Regions from separate parts of the Colwellia sp. BRX9-1 genome, predicted to be linked through region 3. Evidence: predicted binding sites of a transcription regulator. Region 3 holds the regulator's gene; each other region holds the start of a gene.

Region 1 (7,647 bases), on a different contig from region 3:
TTGAATGGCTTCAAAGGTACGGTGAGTTAAATTGTTAGCACTGCCATTTGAATAATACACGCCGTTTTTAGCTAAGTAATAAGCATAGTTTATTACGCCTATACCTAATGTTCTTCTGCCTATAGTGGCATTGTAAGCAGCTGGCATCGGGTAGTTTTGATAATCAAGTAAACTATCAAGCGCTCGAACTGCAAGGTCTGATAAACCTTCTAATTCATCTAAGCTTTCTATTGCGCCTAAGTTAAAGGCTGACAAAGTACAAAGGGCAATTTCGCCATTTGGATCATTAATATCATTCATTGGTTGTGTCGGTAGCGCAATCTCTAAACACAAATTACTTTGGCGTATTGGTGCTTGTTTCGGATCGAATGGGCTGTGCGTATTACAGTGATCAACATTCTGTAAATAAATTCGACCTGTGCTGGCACGCTCTTGAGCAAATAAGGTGAATAACTCAATAGCTTTAATGCATTTTTTACGAATTGAATCATCAGCTTCATATTTTACATACAAGGCTTCAAATTTCTCTTGGTCTTCAAAAAAAGCATCATAAAGGCCAGGAACATCGCTCGGGCTAAAGAGAGTAATAGACTCTCCTTTGATTAAGCGTGTGTACATAAGCTTATTGAATTGCACGCCATAATCTAAATGACGGACACGATTTTCTTCAACACCTCGGTTATTTTTAAGGACCAGTAAGCTTTCAACTTCTAAATGCCAAAGTGGGTAGAATAACGTAGCTGCGCCGCCTCGAACTCCCCCTTGTGAACAACTTTTAACAGCCGTTTGAAAATGCTTGAAAAACGGAATACAACCGGTATGAAAGGCTTCACCATTACGTATCGAACTACCTAAAGCGCGAATACGGCCAGCATTGATGCCAATGCCTGCTCGTTGTGAAACATATTTAACAATAGAGCTAGAAGCCGCGTTTATTGAGTCTAAACTGTCACCACATTCAATTAATACACAAGATGAAAATTGACGAGTAGGCGTACGTACCCCTGCCATAATAGGTGTAGGTAACGATATTTTGAAGGTTGAAATCGCGTGATAAAAACCTTCAACATATTTTAAACGTGTTTCAACAGGATATTTAGCAAATAAACAAGCGGCCACTAAGATATATAAAAACTGAGCACTTTCGTAAATTTCACCCGTTACCCGGTTTTGGACAAGGTATTTACCTTCTAATTGTTTGACTGCGGCGTAACTAAAGTCTAAATCGCGAGGATGAACAAGAAATTTTTCCATTTGTTCAAACTCTGCTTCGCTGTAATCAGCTAGAAGATGTTCATCATATTTACCATTTTCTACCATACTAACAACATGGGTAAATAATTTAGGCGGCTCAAATTGGCCGTAGGCTTTTTTACGTAGATGAAAAATAGCCAAACGTGCTGATAAATACTGATAATCAGGTGTCTCTTCTGAAATAAGATCAGCGGCGGCTTTAATGATAGTTTCATGAATGTCAGCAGTCTTGATACCGTCGTAGAATTGAATATGAGATTTCAACTCAACTTGTGACACCGAAACGTTATCAAGGCCTTCAGCAGCCCAAGTGATAACTTGATGAATTTTTTCTAAATCGATGAGTTCTTTTTTGCCGTTACGCTTACTTACAAAAAGATTATTAGTCATGAAGAGCCTGTCATTTATTAATTATGCTGGTCGCTTTATTTACCTAACGTTGTCAACTAAAGAAAACGTTAAGTGAACACTTATCAGTATTATATTTCCCTAAAATGTAAATTAGCACAAAAAAACATCTGAACAACAAATACACTATATATAGGGGTTTTCTAAAAACTGATCACAAGATAATGAGGTTTGGCTGTTTTTGCAAGTGATAAAAAGCATAGTTTTTAATAACTTTCTTTAGAGTAAAAGTTCAGTTAGTAACGACTAACTTAGTAGTGCTTTTTATTTTTGATATTACAAAAACGCAACGTTTATTTTAATTAATTTTTGTGGGTAATTTATTTTTAAATAAAATTACCCGTTTATTGGTTGTTTTTGTCAGCTAAAACTTAATTTCTAATAAAAACAACACGTTGCTTTTTTTTAAGCAGGAAGGGCACTAAATGAACAATAATGCTGATATAGACTGTTTAGGTTAAGCGTTACGATGACAACTTGTATAAAGTTTATCCGCTAGTTATTAGTAGATCATAAGAGCGGTTGGTCCACACAAAAATATATACATTAATAAGTGGGGTTATTGCTTTTTTATTATACTTTGGCTGGTGAAATACTCTTTTAAGAAGTTAAGTAATAAGCGCAGCTTTTTGGAATTGGCTGTACCAGGCGGGAATACACCAAAGACATTAATGTCGCTAAAAGCATAATCATCTAGCACTGTTTCTAAAGTGCCTGCTTTTATTTTTGGCCAAGCATCGTAAATAGGAATACGGCCCAGACCATGTCCTGCTTCAACAAAGGCAGTACGTGCGGCGGCATTATTGGTACTAATACTGCCTTTTGTGGTGACACTGAACGAACGACTGCCCTTAGTCAAGGTTAACACTCCAGAGGTTAATTTATAAATAACCCATTGGTGGTCGCTTAAATCAGCCGGTTTAGTGGGGCGGCCAAATTGCAGAAAATATTCAGGTGCGCCACAAAGGCATGTTTGTAGCGTCGCCAGTTTAGTTGCTTGTAAACCAGAGTCAGGTAAGGGGGCACCGCGAATCGCTAAATCGATACCTTCTTTCATAATATTAACGACCTCATCAGTTAACATCACATCGAGTGCTATTTTGGGGTAAATTTTTTTAAATTCGTTCAGCGCCGGCACAACGGTCTGCAAACCAACATTTACCGGGCACGTTATTTTAAGTAAGCCGATAGGTTCATTTTTGAAATTTTCAATTTGCTGATTAGCGGCACTGGCTTGCTCAGCAATAACTCGACAGCGTTCATAATAGGCTTGACCCGCTTCGGTCAGGTTAATCGCACGTGTTGAACGATTAAGTAACTTTACCTCGAGCTGCGCTTCAAGCTTCTTCAAATGATAACTTACTACTGCTCTTGATAGTCCTAAATGTTTAGCGGCTGCACTTAAGCTACCTTGTTCAATGACTTGAGCGAATACAACCATACTTTTGAGTTGTTCAAATGAGATATCCATAACAGCACCTATTGAGGTAATAACCAGTTAATCATTTACTTTGCTAATCATTGTATCAATTATTGATACAATGATGTCAGTTTTATCTGCATTGTTCATTTTTGTTCTTAGGCATATACTAGCTACATTGAATAAACGAACACCTAAACTCACTTATATAACCAAACGGATGAATGATAATGACTAAACAAATATTAATGGTACTTACTTCACATGATGAGCTTGGTAACACAGGCCAAAAAACCGGTTTTTGGGTTGAAGAATTTGCCGCCCCTTATTATGCTTTTATCGATGCTGGTGTCGAAGTTACTTTAGCAACACCTAAGGGTGGACAAGCACCAATAGACCCAACCAGCACACTTGAAGACTTTCAAACAGCTGCGACAGACCGTTACGATGCAGATAGCGAAGCACAAGCTAAAATCGCTAATACGCTAATATTAGCTTCTGTTAATGAAGCTGACTTTGATGCAGTATTTTATCCTGGTGGTCATGGTCCATTATGGGATCTTACCGACAATACTGACTCAATTACCTTGATTGAAAACTTTCTTAACGCCGGAAAAGCTGTTGCAACAGTTTGTCATGCAAGCGCTGCCTTGTTAAATGTAAAACAACCTTCTGGTGATTTTGCTGTTAAAGGCAAAGCCGTAACCGGTTTTACTAACAGTGAAGAAGAAGCGGTTCAACTAACTGAAGTTGTGCCATTTTTAGTAGAAGATGAATTGATTAAACGTGGCGGCGAATACCAAAAGGCTCAAGATTGGCATGCCTTTGCAATTCAAGATGGCCTCATTATTACCGGTCAAAACCCAGCTAGCTCGGCATTAGCCGCTGAAAAATTATTAACTCACCTTTCAGCATAGTTACTTAGAACAGACAACTCGATTAGCTAACCTGTTTAGCTAATCGATTTAACGCTTTACCTTTAAGGACATATAAATGTTAAATTTTAATTTTCAAAACCCAACTAAAATTAATTTTGGGCCGGGAGAAATTCAAACCATTTCAAAAGAAATACCATTAGATGCAAGAGTACTCATTGTTTACGGTGGAGGTTCAATCAAAGGTAATGGTGTTTATAAGCAAGTTATTGATGCGCTTAAAGAGCACACTTACTTTGAATTTTCAGGCATTGAACCTAACCCAACTTACGACACTTTAATGAAAGCGCAAACGATCATCAAAGCTGAAAATATTGATTATTTACTTGCTGTTGGCGGTGGCTCTGTTGTTGATGGCGCTAAATTTATTGCCGCTGCGGCATTATTTGAAGGTGATGACCCTTGGGATATTCTTGCCAAACAGCAAGCGTTCACTAAAGCTTTACCCATTGGCGCGGTGTTAACTTTACCTGCCACTGGCTCAGAAAGTAATGGTAATTCCGTGGTAACACGAGACGGTAATAAGCTCCCTTTTTCTAGTCCTTTAGTGCGTCCATTATTTGCGGTGTTAGACCCAAGTGTGACCTTCTCATTATCAGATCGTCAAATTGGTAATGGTGTTGTTGATGCTTTTATTCATACCATTGAACAGTACTTAACTTACAGCGTTAATGGCAAAGTACAAGACAGGTTCAGTGAAGGTTTATTACAAACCTTAATTGAAGAAGGACCTAAAGCCTTAGCCCCGGCAACTAAAGATGATTTAGACGTTAGAGCAAATATTATGTGGTCGGCCACTATGGCACTAAACGGTCTTATTGGTGCTGGAGTACCACAAGATTGGTCAACACATATGATAGGCCATGAATTAACAGGTGCCTTTGGTATTGACCACGCTCGAACCTTATCTATTGTGTTACCTGCCGTGATGAAAGTACGTCGTGAGCAAAAGCGTGAAAAATTACTTCAATATGCAACACGTGTTTGGCAGATAACTGAAGGTGATGATAATGCACGTATTGATCAAGCTATCCGTTTAACAGAAGAGTTTTTTGAAAAGATGCAGGTACCAACGCGCTTATCTCACGTTGATCTTGGTAGCGCTGATATTGATTCCCTTGTCGAACGATTAGAGCAACATGGCATGACAGCACTAGGTGAAAACAGTGATATTACTCTAGCAATAAGCCGAGAGATTTTAACGCAAGCCTTGTAAAGATAAAATAAAAATGAGTGGCTTGTTTAATTGACACGCTGCACTTATTGATAAAAGGTCGATATATTTCTCTTATATTGGCCTTTTTTAATCCCAACACACTTAGCGCTTTTACTGGCTCTTTACAGGAGTAACTCTTATGACTCAAACAACAGATATCAATCGCCAAATGGTGCTAGCATCAAGACCCGTTGGCGCGCCAAAAGCAGAAAACTTCAATCTCGTTACTAGTAATAAACCCATCCCTCAAGCTAACGAAGTATTACTTCGTACGGTTTTTCTTTCACTCGACCCTTATATGCGAGGGCGAATGAATGATGCTAAGTCTTATGCCGATCCCGTCGCTTTAAATGCAGTGATGGTGGGTGGAAGTGTTTGTCGAGTAGAAGAGTCAAATCACAATGATTACACAAAAGGTGATTGGGTTGTCGCTTTTGGTGGCTGGCAGGATTATAGCGTTATTCATGGTAGTGAATTGCTCAAGCTTGATAATGATACGGTTAACCCGTCTCATGCCTTAGGTGTTTTGGGTATGCCTGGGCTAACGGCTTACATGGGTTTATTGGATATCGGTCAACCAAAAGCAGGTGAAACGGTAGTCGTTGCTGCGGCAACAGGAGCGGTTGGAAGTTTAGTGGGTCAAATAGCTAAATTAAAAGGCTGTAAAGTGATCGGTATTGCTGGCGGTGAGACTAAATGTACCTATGCAGTTGACAGTTTAGGGTTTGATCATTGTCTTGATCATAAAAGTGATGATTTAGCTGAGCAATTAGCGGCCGTTTGTTCATCAGGGATTGATGTCTATTTTGAAAACGTTGGCGGTAAAGTCTTTGACGCTGTTATGCCACTATTAAATAGCTGTGCCCGTATTCCTTTGTGTGGCTTAATTTCTCAGTACAATGCGACAGAATTACCTAGTGGACCTGACAGACTTTCTTCATTGATGGGAACATTACTTGTTAAGCGTATAAAAATGCAAGGCTTTATTGTCTTTGATGATTATGGTCATCGTTATAACGAGTTTAGCGAGCAAATGGTAAAATGGTTAATAGCAGGTGAGATTAACTATAAAGAGCATTTAATTGCCGGGCTAGAAAATACAGTAAATGCTTTTATTGGTTTATTAGAAGGTGAGAATTTTGGTAAGTTAATTGTGCGAGTAGGCCCTGACAATATTGACTAACAGTTAACCAAGCTCTACTTTATTATGGGTGTTTTATTAAGAAAAAAGCCACGGTTGAGTGGCTTTTTTATGTGTTGGTTATAGCAAGTTAAGGACCTATATCACTGGATTTAAACCGTTACTTTATTCGCGTTTGGCTTAACATTATTACAGTAATGATAAGATATCTAAGGGGGTTTCAGCGTGATAGTCCGCTTGCCAGTTTTTACAATCTTCACCAGCGATAATATAGCCCCACTTTGCAATGACGGTAGTTGCTTGAGCACTATTGCCGGCTTCAATATCACGCAAAGCGTCTCCGACATACAAACATAGCTCACTTGGCACTGATATTTGTTCACAAGCTTTGAGGATAGGCTCTGGGTGTGGTTTTCGGTTGGTGAAAGTATCACCACCAACCAGTGATAAACATTTTTCGAATTCACTATAATAAGGCAATAATAGTCTTGTTAAACCTTCTGGCTTATTCGTGACAACACCCCAAGGAATGTTTCGTTCATTCAACGTCAACAGTAATTGAGCTACGCCAGGATAAAGACAGGTATGTACCGCAATATTTTCTTGGTAATAAGCGAGAAATTCCGCACGTAACACTTCGTAATCATAGTTTTTCAAAGCTTGTGCAAAACCCAGTGTTAATAACCCTAATGCGCCATCAGAAGCGATTGGACGATAATCTTCACGGGCTACTTCTGCTAAGTTATATTTTCGTAAAACGTAGTTAAGTGCAGCACCTAAATCATTGGCGGTATCTAATAAGGTACCGTCAAGATCAAATAATACCCCTGAAATTTTAGTATTTTGCAATGTACTTTCCCTTATTTATATTTTTTGACAACAAAGAATATAATTCACATCTAGTGATGAAATAAGTTTGTGATTCTCTGTCAGCGGGTTGTAATGAATGCCTGCGGCATCAATGCATTTGAGATCAAATGATTCAGCCCAGCCAATTAAGGTCGATGGACGAATAAAACTTTTGTGGTCGTGTGTACCGTCAGGGACTATTTTAAGGACTTTTTCGGCGGCAACAATAGCCAATAAATATGACTTTATTGATTTGTTTAAGGTTGAAAAGAAGACATAACCGCCGGGTTTTACCATTTGAGCGCAAGCTTCTATAATTGAAGCGGGATCGGGTACGTGCTCAAGCATTTCCATACAAGTGACTACATCAAATTTTTCGGGTTGCTCAATCGCTTTGTCTTCGGCAGGTATTTTTTGATAATTG
Region 2 (7,647 bases), on a different contig from region 3:
ACTTTGTTTCTTGTCGGCAAAAAGTCCACTCGCTTGACCTGAGTAGTCAAGTGGTGGTTCTGTGCTTGTTTCTTCACTCTTACGTTCGGCTCGGCTGTGACGTAATGATACGGTTTGTGCAAGTTGTTCTTGTGTTTCTTTTGAGAAAAAAGGCATGCCATCAACGTCTGAAGGTGTTGCTTGTTTTAATAACTGCGTACTTTTTTCCATTTGCAACATGGCTGTTTGGCAAGTGCTATTCATTTTGTCCAAAAGTATTGTTGAATCATCTAAATGTTCTGCAACATCGAGTTTATATTGCGCTAAAGCGGCTTCACTATTACTAACGCGTTCACTAAGTTTCTGGTTGTCTTGGACTGATGCAGATAAAAAACGACTAGCAACAAAACCTATTGCCGCACCAACTAATAAAAGAAAAATTGCTAAAACTATATCCATAGTGTCAAACCCTCGTTATATTCAATAAAATTAGTAAAAATATGGGAACTTATTTTGTATAATAGCGCTTCTGTTCGCGCTTACCTAATGAATATGATTGCGAATTTGTTAATTTCAAGAAAATATTTCATTAGTCCTGTAAAGACTTTGTGAAACAAAATATAAGTGGCCAATAAATGATCAAGCTTTCACCTCTAGATAAGTATAATGAAGATTTAACTCGTGATGATTTTTTACATGACGATGCGCAGGAAAATGCGGTAAAAAACTTACAGCGTCTCTATGAAGATCTTCAAAATAAACCCTTACCCGTTGAAGGATTTAAGAAGGTGCTTAATCGCTGGAAGCGCATTGTTGCCTCATCTGAAACCAAAACCATACAAGGACTTTATTTTTGGGGTGGCGTTGGTCGAGGGAAAACTTATTTAGTTGATACATTTTATGATTGTTTGCCTTTTGAAAATAAAATGCGTGTTCACTTTCATCGCTTTATGCACCGTGTTCATCAAGAATTAAAAACATTAACCGGGCAAGCTGACCCATTGAAAATAATTGCCAAACGTTTTGCTGATGAAACCTGCATTATTTGTTTTGATGAGTTTTTTGTTTCCGACATTACCGATGCAATGATCCTTGGCGCTTTGTTTGAAGAATTATTTGCACATAATGTTACTTTAGTGGCAACGTCAAATATTATACCTGACGGTCTGTACCGAAATGGTTTGCAACGCGAACGTTTTTTACCAGCCATTAAACTCATCAATAAACATTGTGATGTGGTAAATGTCGATAGCGGTATTGATTACCGTTTGCGAACCCTAGAGCAAGCCGAGATTTACCATGCTCCACTTGATGCAGAGGCAAGTGAAAACCTGGCGCAATATTTTATTCAATTGTCGGTCAAACCAGGTAAGAAAGATGTTGACGTTAAAATAAATAATCGCTCATTATCGGCGATTGAAGAGTCAGACGGTATTGTGCACTTTGACTTTTCGGTGTTGTGTGAATCCGCACGTAGTCAAACTGACTATATGGAGATAAGTCGTTTGTATCACACGGTATTATTAGCAAATGTTAAACAAATGAGTGTCGATCGTGAAGATGCGGCCCGTCGATTTATTGCCTTGGTTGATGAATTTTATGAACGTAATGTAAAATTAATTATTTCTGCTGAAGTCGAAATGGAAAATTTATACAGCCACGGTGGTTTGGAATTTGAGTTCAAACGTTGTTTAAGTCGTTTACAAGAAATGCAGTCACATGATTATTTAGCAAGTAAGCACTTACCTTAGTGAGATAGTAAAACTTACTTAAAGATAATTATAAAAATGCCGATTTAACGATCGGCATTTTTTTATGCCAATTTTAGCGTTATTACGCTAACTAGCTATATGTTGTGTTATTTATTGATCTTGATCGCAATATGTAGTGCTTTGGCTTTTGTCATTTATTTTTATAGGTAATATACACCAAAAATAAAATGATAAAGGAATGCTGATGACAAACGCTTTTTCACCAGGCTTAGCGACAAGTATTAAATTACAAGACGCTTCAGTTGATATTTGGGATAAAAAATACCGCTTAAAAGACAAACATGGCCACCCGCAAGAGAATACTATTTCAGAAACATTTCATCGAGTTGCCTTAGCGCTCGCGGATATAGAAAATAAAGATAAGAAAAAGTGGTACGAGAAATTTGTTTGGGCGATGGAGTGTGGCGCCTATCCTGCGGGACGAATAATATCAAATGCAGGTGCCGAAAAATTTAAGCCCGCCACATCAACAATAAACTGCACGGTTTCAGGCACTATCGACGATTCAATGACGGGTATATTAACTGCGGTGCACCAAGCAGGCCTAACGTTAAAGGCGGGGTGTGGTATTGGTTATGAATTCTCAACTTTAAGACCCAGTGGTGCCTTTGTTGCTGGCGCCGGTGCCACAACTTCAGGTCCACTGTCGTTCATGGATATCTTCGATAAAATGTGTTTTACCATTAGTTCTGCCGGCGGGCGGCGTGGTGCGCAAATGGGGGTTTTTGATATCTCTCACCCTGATGTTAAACGTTTTATTTTAGCGAAGCGCGAGGATGGTCGGTTACGGCAATTTAATTTATCACTACTGATCAGTGATGAATTTATTGCTGCTGTAAAAAATCAACAAGACTGGTTACTCAATTTTCCTATTTCTCACCAAGAGTTACTTGCCGATGATATCGCTATCACCGATCGGGATAAAATACTCTTCAAAGAGAATTATTTTGATAACGCTTATATTAAAAAACATAATTATGTATTGAATCATGAAGGTAAAATCGCCTGTAAAATTTATAGCTCGATACCAGCTGTTAGGCTGTGGGATATGATAATGAGCAATACATTTAACTATGCTGAACCAGGTTTTTTACTCATTGACCATGCTAACGAAATGAATAACAACTGGTTTTGTGAAAAACTACGTGCAAGTAATCCCTGCGGCGAACAAATATTACCACCCAACGGTGCTTGTCTGCTGGGTTCAGTAAATTTAGTTAAATTTGTTGAGCAACCTTTCACTTCTAGTGCGAAATTTAATTGGGATAAATACCGCGAAGTTATTAAAGTTTTTACCCGCATGCTCGACAACGTAGTAGAAATTAATGGCTTACCACTGCCTGAACAACAGCAAGAAATTCAAAGTAAGCGCCGTCATGGTATGGGGTACTTAGGATTAGGCTCAGCTCTGACATTATTAAAAATACCTTATAATAGTCCTGAAGCCCTGGCTTTTACTGACAAAGTATCAAAAGTTTTAGCGATAACGGGGTGGCAAGAAGCGTTAAATTTAGCAAAAGAAAAAGGCCCTGCGCCGATACTTGCACAAACGTTCGTGGTAACTCAGCAAATGCTAGTAAAACGCCCCGAAATGATAAAAGACGGCATAAAAGTGGCGGATAAAATCAAAGGTTCAGTTCTGCACGCAAAATACAGTCGTTATATGCAGCGTATCGCTGAAGAAAATCCTGAACTTGTCGAAGCGTTAGCTGAGGTTGGCGCCCGTTTTACACATCATTCTTCAATAGCACCCACAGGCACTTTAGCGCTCAGTCTAGGTAATAATGTATCTAATGGTATTGAACCAAGCTTTGCACATGAATATCACCGCAATATTATTCGTCAAGGTAAGAAATCAAAAGAATCCGTCGCTGTTTCAAGTTATGAACTGCTGGCATATCGTCATTTTATCAATAAAGATGCTTTGGCATATAGCGAAGATGACAATAAAAAGCTGCCTAACTATTTTGTATCTGCCGATGCCATCGCTCCTAAAGAACATGTTGATATTCAGTCTGCGGCACAATACTGGATAGACTCGTCTATTTCAAAAACAATTAATGTTCCAACTGATATCGATTATGAAAACTTCAAAGATATCTATTTGTATGCATACGACCAGGGCTTGAAAGGCTGTACGACTTTTCGTTTTAACCCAGAAGTCCATCAAGGCGTATTAGTAAAAGACGAAGAACTCGCTAATGTAACGTATCAGTTTACCTTAGCCGATGGCACTGAGATTTTAGCGAAAGGTAATGAAGAGGTGGTTTACGACGGCGAAACGCATACGGCTGCAAATCTTCATGACGCTTTAAAAGAAGGTTACTACGGTAAGCTCTAAAAGCCCTGGCAAAAAATAACGAGGAAACTAATAATGAGAGAAATTAATCAAGCGATCACTGCGGTTAAGGTGTTAGTTGCTGATCAGCTGCCTGTTAAAGAAAAAATAAAAGGCATCGCGGATAAACTCACCGAAAGTACAAAACGTCCTGAAATGTTAATTGGTTCTACTTATAAAATAAAACCGCCAGTATCAGACCATGCTCTTTATATTACTATTAATGATATTTTGCTCAATCAAGAAAGTGACCAAGAAACTCGCCGTCCTTTCGAAATTTTTGTCAATTCAAAAAATATGGAGTTTTATTCTTGGGTAGTGGCGCTAACACGGGTTATTTCAGCGGTATTTCGCAAGGGAGGTGACTGCACCTTTTTAGTCGAAGAGCTAAAAGCAGTATTTGACCCCAAAGGTGGCTATTACCAAAGAGGCACAGGTATATTTATGCCATCGGTGGTCGCTGATATTGGCCATGTTATTGAAACACATTTAAAGGCATTAGATATGTTGCCAAAAAGTGAAAGAGATAACCACCAACAAGCCTACATTGAGGAAAAGCGCCAAACAATAAAAGCTAAAGAGGGAAGTGAGCTATTAGCTTTTCCAACCACAGCAAGCCAATGTGTAAAATGTTATCAAAAGTCGGTAATCTCATTAGACAATTGCGCTACTTGCTTAAATTGCGGCGATTCAAAATGTGGTTAGTTACTAGCTAGCGATTGTATTCGTGATAAAAGTTTAAAAAAAGTGCAATTGATTGTGATTTATAGGTGATCTTAGTAGATAACTTCTGTATAATCCGCGCTCCCTGCGTTACAAATGCCTACTGTTTTTGACTTTTGTGAAAAGTAGTGGCGATGGACTCGATACTCGAAGGGGTAGAGCGTGGTCTTTTTAACCGGTGATGCTAATTCTTAGCATTCATCATTTAAAGTAACATAATAAATATTGGGTTTTTTAATGAAAACTTTTGTAGCAAAACCAGAAAGCGTACAACGCGAATGGTTCTTAGTGGACGCCGAAGATAAGACTTTAGGACGTATCGCTACTGAAATTGCAACCCGTTTACGCGGCAAGCATAAAGCAGAATATACTCCTCACGTAGATACTGGCGATTACATCGTTGTTATTAACGCTGAGAAAGTGAAAGTAACTGGTAATAAAGCGAAAGGTAAAATTTACTACTCGCATACAGAATTCCCAGGCGGTCTTAAGCAAATTAGTTTTGAAAAACTAATTGAAAAAGCTCCAGAGCGTGTTTTAGAATTCGCAGTTAAAGGTATGTTACCTAAAGGTCCTTTAGGTCGTGAAATGTTCCGTAAGCTTAAAGTTTACGCGGGCACTGAACATAAGCATACTGCACAACAACCACAACTTTTGGAGCTTTAAGCAATGGCTGATAATCAATATTACGGTACTGGTCGTCGCAAGAGCTCAACTGCTCGTGTGTTCATGAAAGCTGGTAACGGTGCAATTACAATTAACAAGCGTGACATTTCTGTATACTTTGGTCGTGAAACGGCTCGTATGGTTGTTCGTCAACCATTAGAATTAGTTGAAATGTTAGAAAAGTTTGACTTTAACATCACTGTTGTTGGTGGTGGTATTTCTGGTCAAGCTGGCGCAATTCGTCACGGTATTACTCGTGCATTAATGGAGTTCGATGAAACTTTACGTGGTTCTCTACGTGTAGCTGGTTTCGTAACTCGTGATGCTCGTAAAGTTGAACGTAAGAAAGTTGGTTTACACAAGGCTCGTAAAAAGCCACAATTTTCAAAACGTTAATATTTACCTTATACGTTTTCAAAAAACCGACTTTATGTCGGTTTTTTTATATCTGTCATTTAGAAAAATGAGCATCCGCAGTAAGGTAACTTCGTGGGCTGTTTATTATAAAAGCGACCTTAGGCGATAATAAATAATACAGTGCGAGTTCCAATAAAATGGTAAACTTTAAAGGATCAGTAATAAAAATAATATGCGGGAAAATAGTCGTATTATTGAGCTGTTTACTGAGCACTTTTTCGATGGTTAGCAATTACACTCAACTATATAAGCATTAAAATAATTTATCGGATAGCGAAAGAGAAACTATTCTTTTCTGCGCTTTTTTTGAATAATAATCTTTCGTATTTAGCTGTGTGTTTAAAGTGACAAAGTCAGTGAAATTAAGATATATAACTGATGTTTCGCTTATTTTTACTTGTAAAAAAGTGCTTATTTCTTTATTATCAGAAAAATTTTTTGTCGCAAGTTTGGGCAAACAATTGGAAAGTATTTCCTCTCGCAACTCACTGTAGCTGTGAGAATAATAATTCGAATTTGTTTGAAACAATGTTATTTGGAGATTTTGAATGAGCAATGCGCCCGTGAATAACGGCCGTCGACGCTTTTTAACTGCTGCTACTTCGGTAGTAGGTGGTGTTGGTGTTGTCGGTTTGGCTGTGCCTTTCATTGGTTCTTGGAACCCTAGTGCTAGAGCGAAAGCTGCAGGTGCTCCGGTTGAAGTCAATGTTAGTAAAATAGAACCAGGTCAATTAATCCGCGCTGAATGGCGAGGAAAACCTGTGTATGTGGTCCGTAGAACTGAAGAAATATTATCAACTTTAGCGGCGCATGACGATCAATTGAAAGACCCAGGTTCAGAAGAGCCTCAACAACCTACTTATGCAGCCAATGCATATCGTTCAATAAAGCCTGAGTTTATGGTTGCTTTAGGCGTGTGTACTCACTTAGGTTGTGCTCCTACTCACCACCAAGGCGATTTTGAAGAGTTTGTTGAAGGTGTAAAAGACGGTTTCTTTTGTCCTTGTCACGGTTCTAAATTCGATATGGCTGGTCGTGTTTTTCAAAGCGTTCCTGCACCAACAAACTTGGTGGTTCCTGAGCATTCATTCCCAACAGCAGACACCTTATTAATTGGTGTTAGCGCAGGAGAAGCATAATGTTAGCTAATTTAATGGCGTGGATTGACAAACGTTTACCGTTAACCGACGCGGTAAACAAGCATGCTGGTCAATACCCTGCACCTAAAAACTTTAATTTTTGGTATGTCTTTGGTGTTTTAGCGAGTGTCGTACTCGTCAATCAATTGTTAACGGGTGTTTGGTTAACAATGAGTTATGAGCCATCAGGTGAAGGTGCATTCGCTTCTGTAGAATACATCATGCGTGATGTTGATTACGGCTGGTTACTTCGCTATATGCATTCTACAGGCGCGTCAGCGTTCTTTGTTGTTGTTTATATGCATATGTTCCGTGGCATGATGTACGGTTCATACCAAAAGCCTCGTGAGTTACTTTGGATCTTCGGTATGTTGATCTTTTTAGTGCTTATGGCTGAAGCTTTCATGGGTTACTTATTACCTTGGGGTAATATGTCTTATTGGGGCGCGCAGGTTATTATTTCTCTGTTTGGTGCTATTCCAATTATAGGTGATGACTTAACACTCTGGATACGTGGTGACTACGTTATATCAGGTGCTACCTTAAACCGTTTCTTTGCTTTACACGTTATTGCAATGCCACTGGTTTTAGTTGTATTAGTTTTCTTACATAT
Region 3 (7,647 bases):
TAGCGCAAATATTTAAAGATTTAGAAATGGAAGAATTAGCGCATCGTAAAACGGTTGGCTTCTCGCAAGGGCAACGGATGAAAGTCACTTTAGCTCAGGCTTTAGTGCATCAGCCGAAAAACTTTGTTCTTGATGAACCGACTCGCGGACTCGATGTAATGAGCACACGAGTTTTGCGCAATCACTTAGCCAAATTTAAAGAGAAAGGTCATTGTATTTTATTTTCATCACATGTCATGCAAGAAGTTGCAGCCTTATGTGATCGGGTCATTATTGTTTCTAATGGCAAATTAGCCGCACAAGGCACGCCACAAGAGTTATGTGATTTAGCGGGTGAAAAATTATTAGAAGATGCCTTTGTTAAATTAATTGGCTCAGATGAAGGAGTTGCCGCATGATCCAGTTTAAAGCATTATTAATTAAAGAATTAAGAGAAGCCTTTCGTGATAAACGTGCCTTGATGGTCGCGTTAAGTATGGGCTTATTCGCACCAATAATGATTATGGTAATATCGAAAACCATGATCAAAGAAATCGTTGATAACCCCCCTATTTATGTGCAATTTACCGGCGCTGAATTTGCACCCAAATTGATTGAGAAGTTTGCCGTCAATAATATTTTACAATTTGCCGATGTACCTGAAGAAGAAAAGTACGCATGGCAAGAACGTAATATTGAAGTAGATATACCAAAAGATTTTGCTGAAAAAATGTTAGCGGGTCAGGCTATAGACGTTGTTTTACGTGCAGATTTTGGTAAAAAAGCCTCTAGTGCACCGATCCGAAGAGTCAAAGAAGTGGTACGAGAATACTCACTTGCTATCGGTTATAAGCGTTTACTGGTCAGGGGAGTTGATATTAATTTATTACAACCTATTGTTCTGCAAGAACAAGATACAGCACTTCCAACCAGCAATGCAGTGATGGTCTCGATGTTTTTAGGTATCTATTTATTGATGGGCGCTTTTGTTTCAGGGCTATCAATTGCCATTGACTCGAGTGCGGGTGAGCGGGAACGTAATGTTTTAGAGATGCTACTATGTCAGCCGGTCAGTACCCTTAAAATAGTGTTGGCAAAAATGACTTGTGCCAGTTCTATTTCAGTATTGTCTATTGTTATCATGTTGGTATTGACCACCGTTTCTGTTGGCTTTATTGATCTCACTAAAATAGGGGCAACCTTTAGTTTAAATGCCTTTAGTATTGCGGCCTTATTACTACTACTTATTCCACTATGTTTTTTTGCAACGGCTTTACAATTATTCTTTTCGTTTCAAGCGAAAAGTTTTAAAGAAGCACAGTCAACCGTCTCTATGCTAATTATGCTTCCTGCTATGGTACCGTTTGCCATTATGATGATTGATGATAAGCCTGAATGGGTGAATTGGTTACCTATTTCAGGACAATCAATGTTGATGGAAGATGTTTTTAAGGGCTTACCTGTCGATTGGACTGTGCTTGCAAGTACCACCGCAATTACGGTGGGGATGACCGTGGCATTAGTGCTGGCACTCGCACAAAAATTAAAATCAGAAAAAGTGGTGATGTCATTAAGTTAATCTTTATGACAATACGCTGAGTTGGTATTAAGATGAATAACTCGATAGAATTAACATTACAGCAACAAGACCGCTTTCAAACGGCGTATCAACATATATTGAGTTATTCTTTGAAACGTACTGCAAATTATCAGCAAACATTCACCCAATGGATGACAGAGTATGAAAAATTACTCCGTCATATCATTACCGGATTTGAAGCAAAACCGTCAATTCAAGATGAGCTTTTTCAAGAAATAGCCCTCAATCTTTGGCGGGCACTACCTAGCTTTAGAAATGACTGTACGGTAAAAACTTTTGTCGCTCGTATTGCTCATAATGTTTTAGCTACGCATGTTGCCAAAGCAGTAAAAAGTGTCAAGGTAGAGCAAAGTATTGATGATATTTGCCAAGAGACAGAGCAAGATAAAATTCAACCTACACCCCATCAGAGCTTAGAAAAACAACGTAGACAACAACGTTTAGCTCAATCTATTAGGCAACTTAAACTTGAACAACAGCAAGTGATCACCTTAGCGCTCGAAGGCATGAGTTATCAAGAAATTGCCGATATTTTAGTGATATCCGTTAATCTTGTTGGTGTGCGTTTACAACGCGCAAAAATCGCTTTGAGTAAGTTAATGGAGGCGGTATGAACGAAGAAGATTCCCTGTTACATAAAAAAAGTAAAGTGATTTTATCTACTCAAAGTCAAGCTGAGGCGATACTTGATGTTGCAACTTTACCCAAGAATAAAGCGACTAAACCACTCGATAGTTCGGTAATTGATGAACAATGGGCGCAGATGAGCCAAGACTGGCAAAGCCAACCTATTATTAAAACCGATATTAACCGTTTACTTAAACGAACAAAGCAAAGAACTGTGTGGGCTAAATCTTTATTAGTCATAGATATTATGGCTACGTTGGCTATGTTGTTTGTTGCTAGCTATATGTGGCTCAGTGGCTCGAAAGATCAAGCAACCATTATTTACTTAGGTGGTGGTGGCATTCTTTCCATTATTTTTGTAATATTTGCCATTAAAGCTCGTTTATCGGCATGGAAAATAACTTGTGGCAGTCCTGATAAAGCAATTGAACATGCCATTCTCGGTTGTCAGTCGTCTATTAGCTACATCAAGTTAATAAAGTTCTCTTGTCTCATTATTGGGCCCTTTGCCAATTGGTATGTTTTTGCTGTCACCGAGCAATTAGAAAAATCGCCCATTGTTGGTCTAGCTATTTTGAATATATTTCTGGTGAGTATTTGGCTTGTCAGTCAGTCTTTTTATATAAAAAGGCAAGAAGAGTTAAAACAACTAAATGATATTTTAATAAAATAAATATTGGTTATTTCTTAATAAGATAGATTATATTTTGTTTTTCTGCTTTATTTCTGTTTTAAATTTCTTGTTATTGCTTTTTTTCTTCGTTATATTCTATTTACTGTTAACGTTGATCAAAGCTGTAAAAGTTTTTATCGATAATAACAGCAACACTCTTGGCATATTAGATTACTAAATGAGCTAAAGCTTGTACCTTTATCCGTGTACAACTGAGCTGATTTCAGGCAATATACGCCGCATAAATTTTGCTATCCATTAGACAATTGTCTGTAACAGCTAAGGCTGAATAATTGAGGAAAAACCATGTTTACACGTGATATGAATATTGCTGATTTTGACCCGGAACTTTATCAAGCGATGAGCAATGAGAAAGTTCGCCAAGAAGAGCACATCGAACTTATTGCTTCAGAAAATTACTGTAGCCCGCGTGTTCTTGAAGCACAAGGTTCTCAATTAACTAATAAATATGCTGAAGGTTACCCAGGCAAACGTTACTACGGTGGTTGTGAATTCGTAGATATCGCTGAGCAATTAGCCATAGACCGTGCAAAAGAATTATTTGGCGCAACTTACGCGAACGTGCAACCTCATGCTGGTTCTCAAGCTAATGCTGCAGTTTTTCAAGCGCTTGTTACTCCAGGTGGTAAAGTGTTAGGAATGAGTTTAGCTCACGGTGGTCATTTAACGCATGGTTCTCATGTTAGTTTTTCTGGCAAGTCTTACGAAGCATTTCAATACGGTCTTCACCCAGAAACAGGTGACATAGATTACGAAGAAATGGAACGTTTAGCACAAGAACATAAACCAGAAATGATCATTGGTGGTTTTTCTGCTTTCTCTGGTGTTGTTGATTGGGCACGTATGCGTAAAATCGCAGACGGTGTTGGCGCATACTTTTTCGTTGATATGGCTCATGTTGCTGGTTTAATTGCCGCCGGTTTATATCCAAACCCAGTGCCACATGCGCATGTTGTTACTACAACTACTCATAAAACATTAGCCGGTCCTCGTGGCGGTTTAATTATTTCGGGTTGTGATGATGAAGCTATCTATAAAAAATTAAACTCTGCTGTTTTCCCAGGTGGCCAAGGTGGCCCATTAATGCACATTATTGCAGCTAAAGCGGTTGCATTTAAAGAAGCATTAGAACCTGAGTTTAAAGTTTATCAACAGAATGTTTTAGACAATGCTAAAGCTATGGTTGCTGTTCTTCAGGAACGCGGTTACAAAGTTGTTTCTAACGGCACTGAAAACCACTTGTTGTTACTTGACTTAATTGATAAAGATATTACAGGTAAAGATGCTGATGCTGCATTAGGCCGTGCCCATATTACGGTAAATAAAAACTCAGTACCTAACGACCCACGTTCTCCGTTTGTAACTTCTGGTTTACGTTTAGGTACTCCGGCTATTACGCGTCGTGGTTTTGGTGTTGTTGAAACTCAAGCATTAACGGGTTGGATTTGTGATATTTTAGACGATATCAACAATGAACAGACGGTTACTGATGTTAAAGCCAGTGTTAAAGAACTTTGTTCACGCTTCCCTGTATACGCGTAAATTAAGCTAACGACTTTAGTGTCTTAAGCGATATAGCTGTGGCGCTTAAAGTCTAATGGGAAAAGCTATAAATAAGTTAATGTAACAATAGCTTAATTAGACTAAAATGGCCGCATTAGCGGCCATTATTGTTTCTGTCAATTAAACAGAGCTATGTGTCGAAAGTACCGAGTCCATTAAGATAAAAATATACTTATTGGGATTGGTATAACCTTTTTTGGAGCTTTCCATGTATTGTCCTTTTTGTAGAGCCTTAGATACCAAAGTCATTGACTCTCGCTTGGTCTCTGACGGTCATCAAGTTCGCCGTCGCCGCGAATGTCTAGCCTGTCATGAGCGCTACACTACCTTTGAAACTGCTGAGTTAGTTATGCCACGTATTATTAAAAATGATGGTTCACGTGAGCCTTTCAATGAAGATAAAATGCGTAATGGTTTAGTGCGAGCACTCGAAAAACGTCCGGTGAGTGTCGAGCAAGTCGAACTATCGATTAATAAAGTCAAATCAAAACTACGTGCCACTGGTGAGCGAGAAGTATCGAGTGAGTTGCTTGGTAATATCATCATGGAACAATTAAAAGAATTAGATAAAGTCGCTTATGTGCGTTTTGCCTCGGTTTATCGCTCTTTTGAAGATATTCGCGAATTTAGTGAAGAAATTGCGCGCTTAGGTAATGAAAAATAGATGAAAGAATTTTCAGCCGAAGATTACCGTTTTATGCAACGGGCTATAATGCTTGCCAAACAAGGACATTTTACCACCTCGCCTAATCCGCGCGTTGGTTGTGTTTTGGTAAAAGATGGTGAAATTGTCGGAGAAGGTTTTCATCAAAAAGCGGGTGAAGGTCATGCTGAAGTTAACGCGTTAGCAATGGCGGGTAAAAATGCGCAAGGTGCAACCGCTTATGTAACACTTGAGCCTTGTAGTCATTATGGGTTAACGCCGCCCTGTGCTAAAGGACTTATTCTTGCCGGTATTAAACATGTCATAGCGGCGATGGTTGATCCAAATCCTAAAGTTGCTGGTAATGGTTTGAAAATGTTAGCACAAGCGGAAATATCTTCGCAACACGGTTTGTTAAGACAAGCGGCTGAAGATTTAAATGTTGGTTTTATCAAACAAATGACCACAGGTTTGCCCTACGTCCGTTGTAAATTAGCGGCGAGTTTAGATGGAAAAACCGCGATGAAAAATGGTGAAAGTAAATGGATTACTTCCCCTCAAGCTCGACAAGATGTCCAGCGTTTACGTGCACAAAGTTGTGCGATTATCAGTGGTGCTGACAGTATATTAACCGATAATGCAAAAATGACGGTACGTTGGTCTGAGCTAGGAGAATTAAAAGCTAGTTATCAAAAGGAAGACGTTAGGCAACCGATAAGAGTGATTATAGATACAAAAAATCGCTTAACGCCTAACTTAGCTTTATTTAATGAGCACAGCCCAATAATTTTAATTCGTCGTACCATTGAAAACATTCATCAATGGCCTCATTTTGTAAGGCAGGTGGTTTTACCTGTAGTCAATACATTAGCTAATGAACAACAGATTGACTTACATGCATTACTTCAATATTTAGCTAAGCTAAATTTAAATGATGTACTCATTGAGTCAGGTGCTCGATTAGCGGGTGCTTTTATTGAAAAAAATTTAGTCGATGAATTGATTTTATATCAAGCCCCTAAATTGATGGGTGCAGACAGTAAAAGCTTAGTGAATATGACAAGCATTGAAAGCTTGAGCCAAGCAAAAGAACTAAATATAATTGATTTACGTATGATCGGCAAAGATATCCGTATTATTGCTAAACTTTTACCGTAAAATTTTAGTATGGTGTTGAGTTTTACTTGACCTAAAAATGACTTAAAGAGTGATTATGTTCACAGGAATAATTGAAGCAGTTGGTAGCATTCAAGCGATAAACATTACTGGACAGGGTGCAAGAATTGTTATTTCCACCGGTTTATTAGATATGAGTGATGTTAAATTAGGTGATTCAATAGCGACCAATGGCATTTGTTTAACCGTTGTCGCTTTTGACTCATCAACTTATAGTGCCGATGTTTCTAATGAAACCTTACAGCGTACTGGCTTTGTTGATTATCAAACAGGGCAGGCTGTTAATTTAGAAAAAGCCATGTTACCCACCACTCGTTTTGGCGGACATATGGTGTCTGGCCATGTCGACGCTGTGGTTGCAATAACCTCGATTGAACATAATGGTAATAGCCTAGAATACTGGCTTGAAATGCCAAGTGATTTAGCGCCATACATTGCCGAAAAAGGCTCTATCACAATTGACGGCACGAGCTTAACAGTTAACAGTGTCACCGATGATAAATTTCGTCTAACGATCGTTCCTCACACTAACGCGCAAACCATTATTGCTCAATATAAAGCGGGCACTAAAGTCAATTTAGAAGTTGACTTAATCGCCCGTTATATCGAAAGGCTATTAACAAAAAAAGCCGCTAGCACGGCCGAGCACCATAGTTCTGGTGTGACTCATGAACTATTAGCACGTAACGGTTTTATGAAGTAAACAAACAAGGTGGCGTCTGTATATCAAGCGCACTATTGTATTCCTCAAAATTATGAAAAAAAATTAAATAAAAGAGATGATCATGAATTTAAATACCCCACAAGAAATTATTGACGATATTGCTCAAGGTAAAATGGTCATTTTGATGGACGATGAAGACAGAGAAAATGAAGGTGACTTCATTATGGCTGCTGAAAAAGTAACCCCCGAAGCCATTAATTTTATGGCGACTCACGGTCGTGGTTTAATTTGTATGCCGATGACGGTTGAAAAATGCCAGCAGCTCAAGTTACCTTTGATGGTTGAAAAAAATGACGCTCAATTTAGCACTAATTTTACGGTGTCAATTGAGGCCGCTCAAGGAGTAACTACCGGGATTTCTGCTGGCGATCGTGCAACGACTGTATTAGCTGCTGTTGCCAAAGATGCTAATCATTTAAGTATTGTTCAGCCGGGGCATATTTTTCCATTAATAGCCAAAGATGGAGGTGTATTAAATCGCGCAGGCCATACGGAAGCTGGAACCGATTTAGCGCGTTTAGCGGGTTTAGAGCCTGCCGCCGTTATTGTTGAAATACTCAATGAAGACGGTACTATGGCGCGCCGCCCAGACTTAGAAATTATTGCTGAAAAGCATGATTTAAAGATGGGCACCATTGCCG

Evidence for each region. The regulator NrdR, encoded in region 3, represses ribonucleotide reductase genes. The targets are predictions, from matches to a motif close to AAACACNANATNTNGTGTTT.
Region 1: the regulator NrdR is predicted to act here: its motif matches at 1,784-1,803, upstream of nrdA (class 1a ribonucleoside-diphosphate reductase subunit alpha).
Region 2: the regulator NrdR is predicted to act here: its motif matches at 1,853-1,872, upstream of H4J76_RS04905 (adenosylcobalamin-dependent ribonucleoside-diphosphate reductase).

The regions. Positions count from the first base shown of each region.
Region 1 covers NZ_JACGVM010000014.1:79,100-86,746, forward strand. Annotated here, with positions in the region: gene nrdA (class 1a ribonucleoside-diphosphate reductase subunit alpha) at 1-1,644, opposite strand, end outside; gene H4J76_RS13530 (LysR family transcriptional regulator) at 2,222-3,133, opposite strand; gene H4J76_RS13535 (type 1 glutamine amidotransferase domain-containing protein) at 3,313-3,999, shown strand; gene H4J76_RS13540 (iron-containing alcohol dehydrogenase) at 4,076-5,233, shown strand; gene H4J76_RS13545 (NADP-dependent oxidoreductase) at 5,373-6,416, shown strand; gene H4J76_RS13550 (HAD family hydrolase) at 6,564-7,223, opposite strand; gene ubiG (bifunctional 2-polyprenyl-6-hydroxyphenol methylase/3-demethylubiquinol 3-O-methyltransferase UbiG) at 7,239-7,647, opposite strand, start outside.
Region 2 covers NZ_JACGVM010000003.1:117,585-125,231, reverse strand. Annotated here, with positions in the region: gene H4J76_RS04915 (YhcB family protein) at 1-438, opposite strand, end outside; gene zapE (cell division protein ZapE) at 615-1,730, shown strand; gene H4J76_RS04905 (adenosylcobalamin-dependent ribonucleoside-diphosphate reductase) at 1,936-4,092, shown strand; gene H4J76_RS04900 (NrdJb) at 4,126-4,794, shown strand; gene rplM (50S ribosomal protein L13) at 5,050-5,478, shown strand; gene rpsI (30S ribosomal protein S9) at 5,482-5,874, shown strand; gene petA (ubiquinol-cytochrome c reductase iron-sulfur subunit) at 6,444-7,034, shown strand; gene H4J76_RS04880 (cytochrome bc complex cytochrome b subunit) at 7,034-7,647, shown strand, end outside.
Region 3 covers NZ_JACGVM010000004.1:215,252-222,898, reverse strand. Annotated here, with positions in the region: gene H4J76_RS06525 (ATP-binding cassette domain-containing protein) at 1-398, shown strand, start outside; gene H4J76_RS06520 (ABC transporter permease) at 395-1,558, shown strand; gene H4J76_RS06515 (RNA polymerase sigma factor) at 1,591-2,193, shown strand; gene H4J76_RS06510 (hypothetical protein) at 2,190-2,879, shown strand; gene glyA (serine hydroxymethyltransferase) at 3,186-4,442, shown strand; gene nrdR (transcriptional regulator NrdR) at 4,672-5,127, shown strand; gene ribD (bifunctional diaminohydroxyphosphoribosylaminopyrimidine deaminase/5-amino-6-(5-phosphoribosylamino)uracil reductase RibD) at 5,128-6,264, shown strand; gene H4J76_RS06490 (riboflavin synthase) at 6,320-6,985, shown strand; gene ribBA (bifunctional 3,4-dihydroxy-2-butanone-4-phosphate synthase/GTP cyclohydrolase II) at 7,068-7,647, shown strand, end outside.